DNA from 3 places in the Gelria sp. Kuro-4 genome. Region 1 is predicted to be linked to each of the others. Evidence: riboswitches for the same ligand, from Rfam matches in the RefSeq annotation. Region 1 holds a riboswitch; each other region holds the start of a gene.
What was found. A riboswitch is a leader RNA that binds a small molecule or an ion and turns the genes downstream of it on or off. The one in region 1 is predicted to bind thiamine pyrophosphate.

Region 1 (4,928 bases):
CCCACCATGCCGCCCGGGAAGGCCAGGAGCGACCCCACGCCTAAGAGGTTGCGCAGCAGCCCGATGAGAAACGCCACCACCACGGCCCGTTCCGGGCCGAGGAGCACCGCCGCCATCACGTTGATGGCGTGCTGCACCGGCGTGGCCTTGGCCACGCCCACGGAAAACCAGGCGACGCGCGCCGTGGCCGTCCCCAGCGCCACCAGGAGGGCCATTAAGGTAAGCTCACGGGTTTTCACGGAAGCACACCGTCCTTTCGCAAATTGTCCATTGTCCTCCACCGTCCCGCGCGCGGGCGAACCGCCCTCACACCAGGGTAAGGCGCGCCTGCTGCACCAGCTGCGCCGGCGTGAGGCGGTAGGCGGCATCAAAAAGGTGCGCCTGGAAGGTGCCGGGGCCGCTCGCCCGCTCTGCGGCCAGCTCGGCCGCCACGCCGTAGGCCATGAGCGCGCCGGCAGCAGCGACGAAGGCGTCCTCGGCGGCGGCAACCCACGCTCCGATCACCGCCGTGGCCATGCAGCCGCTACCGGTGATGGCCGTAAGCAGCGGGTGGCCGTTCTCCACCCGGGCCAGGCGGCGGCCGGAGGCAATGAAGTCCCACCTTCCCGTCACGGCGGCTACGGTCTGAAAGCGGTCCGCCACCGTCCTGGCGATTTCTGCCCGCCAAGCCGCATCCTCCGCCCGCGCCCCTTCCTCCAGCCGGCTGTCCACGCCGCGCGGCCGCACCGCCTCCCCGGCCAGGGCCCCCATTTCCGCTGCGTTGCCGCGAATGACGGCAAGCTTGAGCTCGGTGACGAGCTCGTGAGCGAGCTCCTGGCGAAACCGGGTGGCGCCCACACCCACCGGGTCCAGCACCACCGGGATACCCCTGCGGTTCGCCGCCCGCCCGGCGCGCAGCATGGCTTCCCAGCCGGCGCGCGACGGCGTTCCGGTGTTAAGAACCAGCGCCTGGGCCTGGGCCACCATCTCCTCTACCTCTTCTGGTGCATCCGCCATAACCGGGGCAGCGCCGAAGGCCAGGGTGATGTTCGCCGTGATGTTGGCCACCACGGTGTTGGTGATGTGGTGTACCAGCGGACGCTCCTGCCGGATCCTTTCCAGGATGGCTCCTACGTTTTCCTCAAGGGTCATAAGCATCCCCCTCTTCCCCGTTTCTTCTTCGTTCTCAATGTGCCTCGAGCCAGGCCAGGTGGTTGGTGGGGCCGTGGCCGTGCCCCAGGGGAACGGCGGCACGGATGGCGCAGGCGGTGAAGTCCTTGGCCCGGCGCACAGCGGCCGGAAGTTCCAGTCCCTGCGCCAACCCCACTGCCAAAGCGGCGGAGAAGGTGCAGCCGGTGCCGTGGGTGTTCTTGGTCGCGCAGCGTTCGCCCTGGAACTCGTGGAAAGCAGCGCCGTCATACAGGAGGTCGAGCGGCGGGCCTGCCAGGTGGCCGCCCTTGATCACCACAGCGCGTGCCCCCAGGGCTACAATGCGCCGGGCCGCTTCTTTCATCTCTGCCGCTTTCCGGATGCTCATCCCGGCCAGGACCTCGGCCTCGGGCAGATTGGGCGTCACCACCGCCGCCAGGGGCAAAAGTTCCGCCTTCAGCGCGGCCTCGGCCGTGCTTTCCAGGAGGCGCGCACCGCCCTTCGCGACCATCACCGGGTCCACCACCAACCGGCTGAGGCGGAAGGGCCGGATCCTCTCGGCCACCGCCCGAATGATCTCCGCCGAAAAGAGCATGCCGGTCTTGGCGGCATCGGCCCCGATGTCCGTGAGCACCGAGGTGATCTGGGCCGCCACCGCCGCCGGGCTCAAGGGGTAGATCCCCTGCACGCCCAGGGTGTTCTGCGCCGTCACCGCGGTGAGGGCGCTCATGCCGTAGGCGCCGAGCACGGTGAAGGTCTTGAGGTCCGCCTGGATGCCGGCCCCGCCGCCCGAGTCGGAGCCGGCGATGGTGAGTACACGGGGTAAAGTCATGCTGGTCCTCCTTACGTCAGGGCAAGGGCCGGGGGAAAATGGAAACCGCCTTCCCGTAAGGAAAGGCGGTAACTTTGCTGCTGCACCGCTTCCCTACGCTGGTATTACCCAGATCAGGTCACAGGGTCAAGGGACGGCTCCCTTATCTCAGCCCGTGCGGGCTCCCCTAGCAGTTGCCCTATGCTGTTGTCAGCCCCATTATAGTCCTTGCTGGTAGAAAAGTAAATGAGTTTTTACACCGTACAGGCTGACAGAAAGGAATTCCGTAGAACTGCAAGGCCGGCCAAGACGTCTTGAACCCTGCCCCGCCAAAGTCTGCCCCCGTCCCGAGCTCCGGCCCTCCCTCTCCACCGTCCGGGAAAATGGCAAGGTGATCGAGACAACCATGACGTTGGGATTTCCGGCCCGCGACGTGGAAATCAGCGAGCACAAACTGTAACCGGCGCGGCCTCCCCCCGACCTACCGCCGGATCGTGACTTTTTTTCGCAGGAGACATGAGAAAAACCCCTTGCCAAAGACAAACCCATGCTGCTAAACTTATGGTAAAGATAGTTACATGGCTGACAATCCTGACCCGGGTACGGTGCAGCCGCCCCGAGAAGGGAAGCCACCCATCCCGTTCCTGCGACCAGGGGTTGCACCCTGCCGCCAAGGGAAGGAGGAAAAAAGCATGGGACTCAGGAAGGCCCCTCTGGTTGCCGTGCCGGCGTCGCCGGCGGCCGGAGTGCGGCCTTTTTGGCGTTTAGGCCGGAGAATGCTGCTCCCGGCGGCGCTGGTGGCCGGCTGGTGGGCCGCCGCCCGCTTCGGCCCCTTCACCCCCTACCTCCTGCCTGCACCGCCCGCCGTAGCGCGGGCGCTGGGCGAGCTGATCGAGAGCGGTGAGCTCTGGGTGCACCTTACGGCCAGCCTGGGGCGGGTGCTGGCCGGGTTTGGCCTGGCGGTGGTCCTGGCCCTCCCGCTGGGGCTTGTGGTGGGGCTCTCACGCCGCGCGCGGGAGCTCCTCGCCCCTACCCTGGGCTTTTTGCAGCATGTGCCGCCCATAGCCTGGATACCGCTCTTCATCCTCTGGCTGGGGATCGGGGAAGCCTCGAAGAACGCGGTGATCGCCTACGCCGCCTTCTTTCCTCTTTTTCTCAACACCCTGCACGGCATTGCCGCGGCCGACCCGCGCCTCATTGAAGTGGGGCTCTTGTACCGCCTGCCGCCGCTCGCGCTCATCCGCGAGGTGTACCTGCCGGCCGCGGCCCCGGCCATCTTCACCGGCCTTAGGCTCGGCCTGGGCTACAGCTGGCGGGCGCTGGTGGCGGCGGAACTCATCGCTGCCCCGAGCGGTCTTGGGTACCTCATTGTAGAGGCCCGCGAGCTCTCGCAACCGGCGGTCATCCTGGGCGGCGTGGCCGTGATCGGGCTGGTGGGCCTCTCCCTGGAAGCGTTCCTTGACTGCGCCGAGCGCCGCCTGCGGCGCCGGCCGGCGCTCCCGGCCGGCCGCGGGGAACCCGCCCGGGCGCAGGCGGCGGCAAAAGGAGGGGCGCCATGCCGTACCTGGAGGTAAAGGGGATCGAAAAGGCCTTTTGCCTGGATGGGAAGGCGCTCACCGCCCTGGCGGGCGTTTCTCTGTCCGTGGAAGCAGGTGCAGCGGCGGCGGTAGTAGGCCCGAGCGGCTGCGGCAAAACCACCCTGCTGCGCCTCATCGCCGGGCTGGACGTCCCGAGCGCCGGCAGCGTGTTCCTCAAGGGGCAGCCGGTGGCGGGCCCCAGCCGGGCCTGCGGGCTGGTCTTTCAGGAGCCGCGCCTTTTCCCTTGGCTTACGGTGGCGGAGAATGCGGCCTTTGGCCTGCGCGGCGTGCCGGGGCGCGTGCGCACCGAGCGCGCTGCGGCGGCGCTGGACCTGGTGGGCCTTACCGCCTTCGCCGCCGCCTACCCGGACCAGCTCTCAGGCGGCATGGCGCAGCGGGCGGCGCTGGCCCGCGCCCTGGCCCCGGCGCCCGAGCTGCTGCTCCTGGATGAACCGTTTGCCGCCCTGGACGCCATCACCCGCAGCCGCCTGCAGGGCGAGCTGGTCCGGCTCTGGCAGACCACCGGCGCCACCCTCCTTCTCGTCACCCACGACATCGAAGAGGCGGTGTTCCTGGCAGGCCAGGTAGTGGTTCTAACCGCCCGCCCGGGGCGCGTGAAGGAGGTGGTGGCTATCGACCTGCCTTACCCGCGGGACCGCACCGCACCGGCCTTCGCCGCACTGCGGCGCCGGATTTTGGCTCTTTTGGAGGTATAATAGATGGCAAGAAAAATCATCGCCGGCCTGCTCTTCGTTCTCTTGACCTTAAGCCTGAGCGGCTGCGCCGGGGGAACGCCACAGAAAGGGGCCCTCCCCCGCGAAATCAACGCCACCTACGTGGCGCTGCCGCTGAACGTGCCCTCTATTGTGGCGAAAGACCAACAGCTCTTTGAAAAGGCTTTCCAGCCGGACGGTATCACCTTCCGGTATCACAACATCGTCGCCGGGCCGGCGCAGACGGAAGGGCTGGCTGCCGGCTCGCTGGACTTCGCCTCCGTGCTCGGCGGCACCTCGGCCCTGCTCGCCCGCGCCCAGGGCGTCGACCTTAAGGTGATCGCCAACTACAGCATGTCTCCACGCGGCTTCGGCATCATTGTACCGGCCGCCGCGCCCATAAAGTCTGTAGCCGATCTCAAGGGCAAGAAGGTGGGCACCGCCAAGGGAACCATCGCCCACCAGCTCCTGGCCGCCGCCCTGGCCAAGGCCGGGCTTTCCACCCGTGACGTGCAGTTTCTCCACATGGAGCTCGCCGACGCCGCCACCGCGGTGCAGGCCGGGCAGCTGGATGCGGCGGTGGTGGGCGAGCCGCTGCTTACAAAAGCCGTGGCTTCCGGGAAGGCGCGCCTCCTCACCGACGGGGAGGGGCTGATCAACGCGCAGATTGTGGTGGCGGTGCGCGGGGAGTTTGCCAAG
Region 2 (4,928 bases), 590 kb from region 1:
GCGGACTTTACAATCCCCGCACCGGTGACCGAGGGGCGGGTGCGCGTGCGGGCCATGCAGGTGATCGAGGCCAAGGTGGGGACCCTAAGCGTCGAGGCGCATGTGCCGGCGCGGGACGGCGCGCTGGCCGCCGTGCCCGCGGCGGACGTGGCTAAGGTGGCCTGCATCGAGCGCCACGGCGGTCCGGGGAATATCGGCCTCGGTTTTGTGAAGGGGTTTGGCTTCACGGGAGGTGCGGTGGCCTCCACCGTGGCCCACGACAGTCACAACCTTCTCATCATCGGCATGAACGATGCCGACATGGCGCTGGCCGGCAACACCCTGGCGGAATGCGGCGGCGGTATGGCGGCCGTGCGGGACGGGAAGGTCCTGGCGCTGCTGAAACTCCCCATCGCCGGGCTCATGTCGCCTGAGCCGGTGGAAGAAGTGGACGCCGCGGTGCGCGCCCTGGAGGCGGCCTGGCGGGCGCTGGGCTGCCGGCTGGTGTCGCCCTTTATGACCATGGCCCTTCTTTCGCTGGCGGTGTTGCCGGAGCTGCGCATCACCAACCGGGGTTTGGTGGACACGCTGAGGTTCCGGTTTGTCGATCCGGTGCTCGATGTCTAAAGCCGAGTAGCACACATCCCCCGCCGGGCATATAGTGGGTTAGGCGGCGGGGCTTCCGCGCCCAAGCAAGAACAAAGGAGGGTGTACTATGGCTGACGCACCGGCTTTCATCGGCGGCTTTTGGTGGTGGTGGATCCTCATCCTCATCATCATCATCCTGTTCTTCTTCTTCCTCCTCTTCTTCTTCCCTGGTTGCAAAGTCTAAGGCCGGATGAAAGCAAGGATCAGCCCTGGCGCGTGCCAGGGCCGATCTTTAGGCGGGGCCGTGCATTGCCCGGCGCCTGCCCACTCCCCGCCCTCCGTTGTCACCCGCGGGCGGATGATAAAGTGGCATCCAGCGAGTACTCGGGGTAGGCGGCGGGCGGGGGCGACACCGCGCGGCAGGAACAGCGTCAAGATGGCCGCGGTAAAGAACAGAGCCGACCCGATGGCGCTGATGATGGCGCCGTAGCGCCTGCGCGTGCCGCCTCGGCAAGCGAACGGGCTGACTGAAAGGGCGGGCTTGAGGTTGAGGCCGTCCACCTTACCTCTCTTGTGGGTGTTCCTCCTCGCTCCCTAGAAGGCTGCGCAGGAAGTCCTGGACCTCAGGCGGTGGTGTGCCGGCCCCGGCCTGCTCGGCCACCCTGCTGATGAGGGTTCCGAGCGTTTTTTTGGTGGCCGGATCCAGGGCGGCCGTCAGGCTCTGGGCCATGTGCATAAGCTGCTGCGGGTCTGTGGGTTCGTCCTTGAGCAGGCCGCTGTCGAGGGCCAGATCATAGAGCTTGGCCTTGTCCGTTAGGCTGATTCCGGCCTGCAGCAGGGCCTCTTCCGGCGACAGTCCTCCTTGCGTCATCAGCTTTTGGACTTCTTGCGAGAGCTCCTGCATCTTCTCACCCAAGTTTCTTACCTCCTTGGCATTTTCTAGTCTAGAGTATTCGCCTGGCGCCGACAAAGTGCCGGGTTTCACCACCTGGAGGCCGGGCGAATACAATGGAGAGAACAGGGCGGTAAACTGCCAGGGAGGTATGAAGCATGCCGCACGAGCGTGAGCGTGATATCCAGAATACACTGGCCCCGGGCCTGATGCGCGGTGCGCCTTTGCTGCCGGCCGAGCCGGGCGACGAGGGGCCGAAAAACGCCGACACCACCGGCGGGGGTTACGAAGCACCTCCTTCCGGGGAGGCACCTGTTCCACCGGCGGAGTCCGGCGCCGGCGGTGCCAACCTAGCTGCCCAAGGTAAGGCCGCAGTGCGCGAGGTAATCGTAAGCGGCAAGGCGGAAGCGGCGCTCAGCACCGTGGCCAACGCAGCGGAAAAAACGAAAGAAGGAGTAGAGGTTTTGCTCCAGATCCTCGGTCTGGCCAAGACCAAGCTCGAGGGCGGCGGGCCGGGCACTGAAGGCCTGCCGAACCCGCTCTCAGCATCCCAGGTGGAAATGCTGTGGAACCTGATCAAGGTACCGGAGTTCCAGTATCTTGCAGCCAGCATGCTGGCACGGATGCTGGCTGACTAAGGGGTCAGGTATCAACTTTCCACGGTTTTTCGCAAGCCTGCGAAAGCGGCGGCTCCCGGCCGAACGCTGGCACCGCGTGCATGATCCTGAGGGAGAACGAAGAACGCCTGAGGAACAGAAGAGAGAAGTCTGGTACAGTAAACTCGTGTAATCGTGCTTACTAAGTCTTGACACTAACTCATCTTAAAAGTATTGACTGTTGAAGTTTACAGCTGTAAAATGATCTCGGATCAATTAAATAATACTCGGATCGCGCCGTGGGGGAGCTATAAAGCTGAGACGGAGGGCAAAGCTCCGAACCCCTAGAACCTGATGTGGGTAATTCCACCGTAGGGAACGGTTGTCACAATAGAAGCGTCAGCCGGCCTACGCCGGCGTTTTTATTTAGGGCGCTTTGAGGCTGCCAGGCCAAGGTAGAGCTATATAAAACTTTAAGGAGGAGGAGTCTCAGATGAACGTCTTTTCCCAACCCGTTCACGATGTGAAGGTGAGCCGCTTAATTCTCAGGCATTATTTGCAAGAACTAGAAGAGGCGGTGGAATCGGACATCATAGTCACCGGTGCAGGGCCTTCCGGGCTGGTCTGCGCTTATACCCTGGCAGAAAAAGGATATAAAGTCACAGTGCTCGACAGACGCATTGCTCCCGGAGGAGGCATATGGGGCGGCTCGATGAGCTTCAACAAGGTCATACTGCAAAAAGATGTAGCGGACATCCTCAACCAGTTCGGCATCCCGTACACAGAAGATGAACAGGCCCTGGTTGTCTCATCTGTGGCCTTCGCCAGCAAGCTCATCTTCGCTGCCGCTTCCCACCCCAATATCAAGTTGTTCAATCTCATTACTGTAGTGGATCTTCATTCCACAGAGAATAAAATCACCGGCGTGGTCATCAATAACAGTGCCATCGAGATGGGAGGATTGCATGTAGATCCGATGGTGCTCACAGCCAAAGCTGTACTTGATTCTACCGGGCATGACGCTGTCCTTGTAAATCTCTACAGCAAGAGAGCCAAGCTAGAGATGACAAAAGAATCCTTTATGAATGCCACAAAGGGCGAAGAAGAGGTGGTAAGGAATACCCGTATGGTAGCCCCGGGATTGTTTGTGGCAGGTATGGCGGCAAACAACGTCGACGGTGGGTGCAGGATGGGTCCTATCTTTGGAGGTATGTTACTCTCGGGTAAGAAAGCGGCCGGGTTAATCGCAGAATACATTCAGAAATAATGCCCGTTGGGAAGTGTAATTTTCTGCCACTGAGGAGGTGGCTGACCTGCCATCCGATTGTATTTTTTGCGGAATAATTGAAGGCAAAATATCGGCAAAAGTGGTATATCAAGACGAAAAGGTCATGGCGTTTGAGGACATCAAGCCGATAGCGCCGGTACACATCCTCATCGTACCTCGCAAACATATACCAGATCTCACCAAGACGACGGCTGAGGATGTAGACGTACTAGGGCATATCCAGTGGGTAGCAGCGGAAATCGCCCGGCAACAGGGGATAGCCGAACGCGGTTTTAAGCTCGTGAACAACTGCCGCGCTGACGGTGGTCAGGTCATCTACCACCTCCACTATCATCTGATAGGTGGAAAACTGCTGAAATACATCGTTTAAAAAACAGACGGTGAAAAAGCCTCCTGTCCTTCGCAGGAAAGGGGGCTTTTCACTCTCACATAGATGGCCTGTGAGCGTCTGCTATTTTCTTCGCCCAAAAGGATGGCAACATCGGATGGCGAATTACCTTCGACAACGAGGAAACCAGGGCCGCCGTTCGTAAGTACCAGCATAGGCTTGTCGGTATTGCGTGGGTTACCCCCTGGGAGGGAGCAAAAGCCGTAGACGAGGCCAAGCGCTACATTGAGAGTGCTGGCTTCAAAGGCATCAAATTACATCCCCTCCTGCATGCCTTTGTGGCCAACGAAGAAGTGGTGCACCCCATCGCCGAAGCGGCCAAAGACCTGGATGTCCCTCTTTTCATCTACTCCGGGCGCCCTCCCTTTCCCCTTCCTTGGAGCATCGCTCAGCTGGCCGAGGTTTTCCCCGAGGTCAAAATTGTGATGATCCACATGGGGCCATGGCCACGGGGTGTACATCCAGGCGGGCTATCGCTGTTTCTCCTTCCCTGGAAACAGCTCCCACGGCAGGAACTGAGCGGAAAGACGAAGAAAGAGACCCCACCGTCCTTAGGCAGGACGAGTATCGGAGATACTCAGGAGGGTGAGGTCTCATGGAATTAATTCAACAACTAGCCGCGGCTTTCCTGCAGGTGTTTGATAGAATTTGTGACTTAGGAGGGCAGATTGGCGTTCGGGATTTGAGGAACGCCTTTGGGACATCATCATGGGGCTGGGACAGGACGTTGAGCAAATCGCCCTGGAAAAACAGGACAAGTATCTCTTAGAGGGTAGAGTAAACTTGTAGTAGTCATCCATGCCGCTAAATAGTGGCACCACGAAGGATGAAAATAGAGAGAAGGCGAACTTGTATCGCACTACCCGGATGAAGAAGGTCGTTTTCCCTTGGTGCCGATAAGACTGATTAGTAGTCTGACCTCGGCGATCGCGAGATTCACGGTTTGGGTCGGCGCAACGCCGAGGAGATTTTGGCAGAAACCGGAGTTGACATGAGCAGTTTCCCAGCGAGGGTCCCGATTACTTTGATAAACTGAACGAACGAGGCGCAGTCTCTCGGGCGGTGGCGCGCCTTGAAGCCTTGGGATACAAAGTTACTCTAAAGCAGGATGAGACTGCAGCTTAGCTCAAGGGAATTTTCGAAGGAGTTCCCCCGCGCGGAGCGCACCGTGATGCATGAAAATGGGTAGGTGCAGGG
Region 3 (4,928 bases), 1.1 Mb from region 1:
TATTCCTCCCACACGGAGCTTCTCGCTGCCGAGATCGAGCAGGGCAAGAAATTCCTGGCAGCCGTAGGAGACTGTACTACTGATGAGTCTGTGGGGAGAGAGTGCGCTCTTTATGCCGCCGTTCTGAACGGTGAGGGTGTAGCCAGCTTCAGTGATCCGGAGGCTCGCTGGGGCTTTAAGAAGAAAGACGAACCGTTCTTGGGATACAAAGTTCATGCGGCTTGCGATGAGACGGGCATTGTCACCGCTGTGGAGGTTACTCCAGGCAACGAAGCGGAACTTGAACCCGCCAAGGAAATGATAGCGGCCTTGGAAGAAAGGGAGTTGAAGGCATCCCGACTGGCTGCTGACAAGGGTTACGATGATTCCACTTTTCGAACGGAGTTGGTTGAAAGCAATATCAAACCCTACATTCCTAATCGCACAAAGAAAGACAGGCTTGAGGAACAAGGCTTTAAGTACAACCCAAAATCAAAGGTTCTCCGTTGCAAAGCGGGCAAGAAGGCCATTGGCAGTACCCCTCACAAGAACGGTGGGCTGACCTATTACTTCTCGGAAAAGGACTGTGCCGCCTGTCCGTATCGTAACTCCTGCCTGAGTAAAACCGAAACCCGGAAAAGAGCCTACGTAAAACCGGAAGTCCTCGCTAACCGACCGCGAGGCATCAAAATTGCAATGCGCATCAGAAGAACAATCGAGAGAATATTCGGCGAGGCCAAAACCTGGCACGGCATGGCACGAGCCCGCTATCGGGGTCGTTTCCGCGTAGCTATCCAGGTCTTTCTGACTTTTATCTGCCTGAACGTCAAAAAGATGGCGCAAAGAATCGCGGCTCAGCTGGCTACGGCCTGAATGTAGTGACAAAACATTCAAAGCCAGGAATATCAAGGGAAATCGGGAGTGACTTAAGCACCTAGATACACGCCAACTACCATTATGTGGCAAACCTCAGGCTTGAGAAGTGTCAAGGAGTACCGGGTTTTTCAGGGATCTCGTGGAAAAGGCGCTTAAGGCTCTTGTCGTAGAACGTACAGGTGACACGCCACCGAAAACGCATAACCTTCTTGCGCTGGCTAAACTCGCGCAGCCAGCGCTAACCCCGGAACATGTGGAGTTCCTTGCCGTCCTAAACATGGCCGGAGTTGGTACCCGCTACCCTGATCTTCTTGACGAAGCAATTAAACGCTACCCTAAAGAGTTGGCTCGGGATTACCTAGTCAAGGCAAGGGAAGTGATACAATGCCTCAAGGACCAAACATCGTCACTCCGATAGTACAAGCCTTCTTGTCCGCGCTGGCTGCGCAAGGCATCCAAGTGGAGCGGGCTATGCTTTTCGGTTCCTGGGCCCGCGGTGAAGCCAAAGAAGGGAGCGATATCGACCTGTTGGTGGTTTCCCCGGATTTTTCCGGCATGCCTGCTTGGCGTCGCTGGGAAGTACTAGGAAAGGCAGCAGCCCAGGTGATGGAACCGGTGGAAGCCTTGGCTTACTCACCGGAGGAACTCGATCTCTGCCTCGAGCGCGAAGGAAATTTTGTGCGCCATGTGCTCACGCGTGAGCAAACTATCGATTACGTCGGCAAATCCTCAGAAGAGGAAGCGAGAGCCGACTGACTGTATGGGCATGATTTAAAGCATCAAACTGGAAGGAGATTGCAATGAAGAAGCAGCTCACTCCTCAGACTCTGCTCTATCCCGTACCCGTGGTCTTGGTCTCGTGCGGCGGGCTCGCGGGTCCCAAAAACATCGTCACCCTGGCCTGGGCCGGGGTGGTAAACTCAACGCCGCCCATGGTGGGAATCGGCGTAAGGCCGTCGCGCTACTCGCACGAGCTCATCAGCCAAACCGGTGAGTTTGTTGTCAACATTCCTCGGGCCGACCAGCTGAAGGCGGTGGAGGTGTGCGGGAGCACCTCAGGGCGCACCAGCGACAAGTTCGCCGCCACCGGTCTCACCGCCGTGCCGGCGCAAAAGGTCAAGGCGCCGCTTATCGCCGAGTGCCCGGTGAATCTGGAGTGCCGCGTGCAGCAGGTGGTGAAACTCCCAAGCCACGACCTCTTTCTCGCGGAAATTGTGGCCGTGCACGCCGATGAGACCGTCCTCGACGCCCGCGGCCGCATCGACCCGGCCAAGGCGCGGCCGCTGGCCTACTGCAACGGCCAGTACTGGCAGTGTGCTCCGTTGAAGTAGCCGTCCGTCGGCACGGTCTTAGGACCGGCGAACCACCGTTGGAGTAAGGAAGTACCCTCCTACATGCGAGCTCCGGAAACTGTGCCGTCGGCTAACGGCAGGGTTTAGAATGCAAGTACTCAGATTGTCTGTGCCCAGCTTCGAAGAGCCTCTCTTCGGGTACAGCGGGCAGGAATCCGGCTGCGCGTGACGAACACTTAGGTGAGCCAACCGAATACCGTGTTGTTCCGCTGGGGGAGCTCCAAGAGCTGAGAGGCCGGAAGGCCAACCCTTACACCTGATCTGGGTAATGCCAGCGTAGGGAAGGCGGGGAAAGTTGGGCCGCAGGCATTCCCCTGCGGCCTTTGTCGCGTGCGGCCACCCGGCCGGCAGAAGCCGTCCCGGCGGACACTCAAGGGAGGGGAAGGTATGCAGGTTAACTATGAACTCTATGCCATTACCGACCGGCGCCTGGCGGGCGGGCGCAGCTCGGCGGAGGTGATGGAAAAAGCCATCCGCGGCGGCGTCACTCTGGTACAGCTCCGGGAAAAAGAGGCCGGCGGGCGGGAGATGGTGGCGGAGGCACAGACGCTCCTTGCCGTGACGCGCCGCTACGGCGTCCCGCTCATCGTCAACGACCGGCTGGATGTGGCGCTGGCCGTGGACGCCGAGGGCGTACACCTGGGCCAGGAGGACATTCCCTGCCGCCTGGCGCGGCAGATACTGGGGCCGGAAAAGATCATCGGCGTCTCCGCCTCCAGCGTGGAGGAAGCGCTGCAGGCCGAAGCGGACGGGGCCGATTACCTGGGCGTGGGCGCTGTGTTTCCCACCGGGACCAAGGCCGATGCCGGGGAAGCCATCGGGCTCGAGCCGCTCAAGGCCATCAAGGCGGCGGTGAAGATCCCTGTGGTGGCCATCGGCGGGATCAACGCGGCCAATGCCGCGGCGGTGGCCGCCACCGGCGTTGACGGCCTGGCGGTGGTTTCCGCCGTCGTCGCCGCGCCGGACCCGCAGGACGCAGCCCGCAGGCTCGTCGCCGCTTTCCGAGCCCGGCCGGGGAAGTGCTGAAAGAGCGGAGGTGCACAGAATGATCGGCAGGGTAAACGACGCTTTCTTCCAGCGGGTTGTTCTCCCGGCGGCAGGCGCTCCCGGCCGCCGGGTGGCAGTGGGGGCACGCATCCCGGCGGCTGCCATTGGCCGGGCGGCGCCGGGTGAAGAAGGCTGTCTCCTGAGCACACCGGGCGGTGAAAAACCCTTCTCGATACCGCCGGAGGACAGGTTGTGGGGAGTCTTTTTCGCTCCCGGGGAGAATAACCGATGAGCCCCCTGCGCTACCGTCTGCTCGCCCTGGACCTGGATGGAACCCTGCTCACCGACGACAGCCGGCTGACCCTGGAAACCGAGGCGGCCGTAAAGGCGGCCCAGGCGGCCGGGCTCACCGTCACCCTGGCCACGGGGCGCCTCCTGGCCGATGCCCTCCCCTACGCCCGCCGCCTGGGCCTTACGGCGCCCCTCATCCTTCACCACGGCGCGCTCCTTATGACCCCCGCTGGGGTTGTTCTCGCTCACCAGATGATCGCCGGCGGGGCAGCGCAAAAACTGGTGCAGACCGCCCGGGAGCTTGAGCTCTCCTGTCAGGCCTATGCCGCCGGTGAACTGGTGGTGGAAAGGATCACCACCTGGACGCGCATCTACCTGGGCTACTCAGCGGTTGAGCCCGTGGTGGTGCCTGACCTGGCCGCCTACGTGGCCGGCGGCATAAGCCAGTTCGACTTCCTGGGCGAGCCGGAAGAGCTCGCGCCGGCGGCGGAGCGGGTACATGAGCGCCTGGCGGCGGCCGTGCGCACCACCTCCTCGCACCCGAACCTCCTCGAGGTGCTGGCCCCCGGAGTCTCCAAGGGCCGCGCGCTGGAACGCCTGGCGGAGCTCCTGGGCATCCCTCTCGCCGCCACCGTGGCCGTAGGCGACGGCCTGAACGACCTCGAGATGCTTCGGGGCGCCGGCCTGGGCGTGGCCATGGCCAACGCGCCCGCCGCCGTCCGCTCCCAGGCGCAGTACGTCACCGCCGGCAACAACGAAAACGGCGTCGCCCAGCTCATAAGCAAGCTCCTGGCCGGGGAGCTTTGAAAGCACCTGTGGTCACTCTTCCGCTACGCCCCCAGTTAATGGCAGGTACTGGTAATGGCCGCCAAGCTGTGTTAGAATGGTGCCAAGATGGAGCCGAGGAGAGGGTGGTGGGCATGGAGGTACAGTTTGATCCGGTACGCGCTCGGGAAACCTGGCGCCGGCGCGCCGCTCGGAAAGCGGAAGAAGAGCAGGGACTGCGCGAAGCGGCCCTGGCGCGGGCGCGCATCATCGCAGCCCGGCTGAAAAAAGACTATGGCGTAAAGCGCGTTTATCTGTACGGTTCCCTGGCCTGGGGTCGCTTCGACGAGCATTCCGACATCGACCTTTTCGCCGTCGGCTTCCCGCGGTCGGCCAACTACTGGGCCGCCTTGGCCGCCATGGAGCACCTCGCCGTGCCCTTTCCCCTGCAGATCATCCTCGCCGAGACCGCCCATCCCAGCCTGCGCCAGCGCGTCGAGAGGGAGGGGGTACCGTTATGACTAAAAAAGAGTTCCTGCTCGTTCAAGCCAAGATCACCGCCGAGCTGAACAACATCGCCGCCTTGGAAGAGGAACTGGCGGCCCACGGGTTTCTCGCTGCAACACCGTCAGGAAAGCTCCCGGCTTTTCCTTCCGGCGCTTCCGGCGATAGTTTTCA

Region 2: it holds a riboswitch for thiamine pyrophosphate, as region 1 does, so the genes downstream of both, K5554_RS02000 (sulfide-dependent adenosine diphosphate thiazole synthase) here and thiD (bifunctional hydroxymethylpyrimidine kinase/phosphomethylpyrimidine kinase) in region 1, are expected to answer to the same signal.
Region 3: it holds a riboswitch for thiamine pyrophosphate, as region 1 does, so the genes downstream of both, thiE (thiamine phosphate synthase) here and thiD (bifunctional hydroxymethylpyrimidine kinase/phosphomethylpyrimidine kinase) in region 1, are expected to answer to the same signal.

Annotation. Positions count from the first base shown of each region.
Region 1 covers NZ_AP024619.1:963,569-968,496, reverse strand. The annotation lists gene thiW (energy coupling factor transporter S component ThiW) at 1-239, opposite strand, end outside; gene thiM (hydroxyethylthiazole kinase) at 307-1,131, opposite strand; gene thiD (bifunctional hydroxymethylpyrimidine kinase/phosphomethylpyrimidine kinase) at 1,166-1,960, opposite strand; TPP riboswitch at 2,034-2,138, opposite strand; gene K5554_RS04870 (ABC transporter permease) at 2,632-3,513, shown strand; gene K5554_RS04865 (ABC transporter ATP-binding protein) at 3,495-4,232, shown strand; gene K5554_RS04860 (NrtA/SsuA/CpmA family ABC transporter substrate-binding protein) at 4,236-4,928, shown strand, end outside.
Region 2 covers NZ_AP024619.1:372,673-377,600, reverse strand. The annotation lists gene ade (adenine deaminase) at 1-606, shown strand, start outside; gene K5554_RS02010 (hypothetical protein) at 1,130-1,483, opposite strand; gene K5554_RS02005 (hypothetical protein) at 1,618-2,097, shown strand; TPP riboswitch at 2,347-2,450, shown strand; gene K5554_RS02000 (sulfide-dependent adenosine diphosphate thiazole synthase) at 2,549-3,322, shown strand; gene K5554_RS01995 (histidine triad nucleotide-binding protein) at 3,360-3,713, shown strand; gene K5554_RS14645 (amidohydrolase family protein) at 3,797-4,336, shown strand.
Region 3 covers NZ_AP024619.1:2,745,392-2,750,319, forward strand. The annotation lists gene K5554_RS13720 (IS1182 family transposase) at 1-852, shown strand, start outside; gene K5554_RS14775 (HEPN domain-containing protein) at 995-1,273, shown strand; gene K5554_RS13730 (nucleotidyltransferase domain-containing protein) at 1,240-1,611, shown strand; gene K5554_RS13735 (flavin reductase family protein) at 1,656-2,186, shown strand; TPP riboswitch at 2,409-2,508, shown strand; gene thiE (thiamine phosphate synthase) at 2,595-3,233, shown strand; gene K5554_RS13745 (hypothetical protein) at 3,253-3,486, shown strand; gene K5554_RS13750 (Cof-type HAD-IIB family hydrolase) at 3,483-4,292, shown strand; gene K5554_RS13755 (nucleotidyltransferase family protein) at 4,406-4,771, shown strand; gene K5554_RS13760 (hypothetical protein) at 4,768-4,928, shown strand, end outside.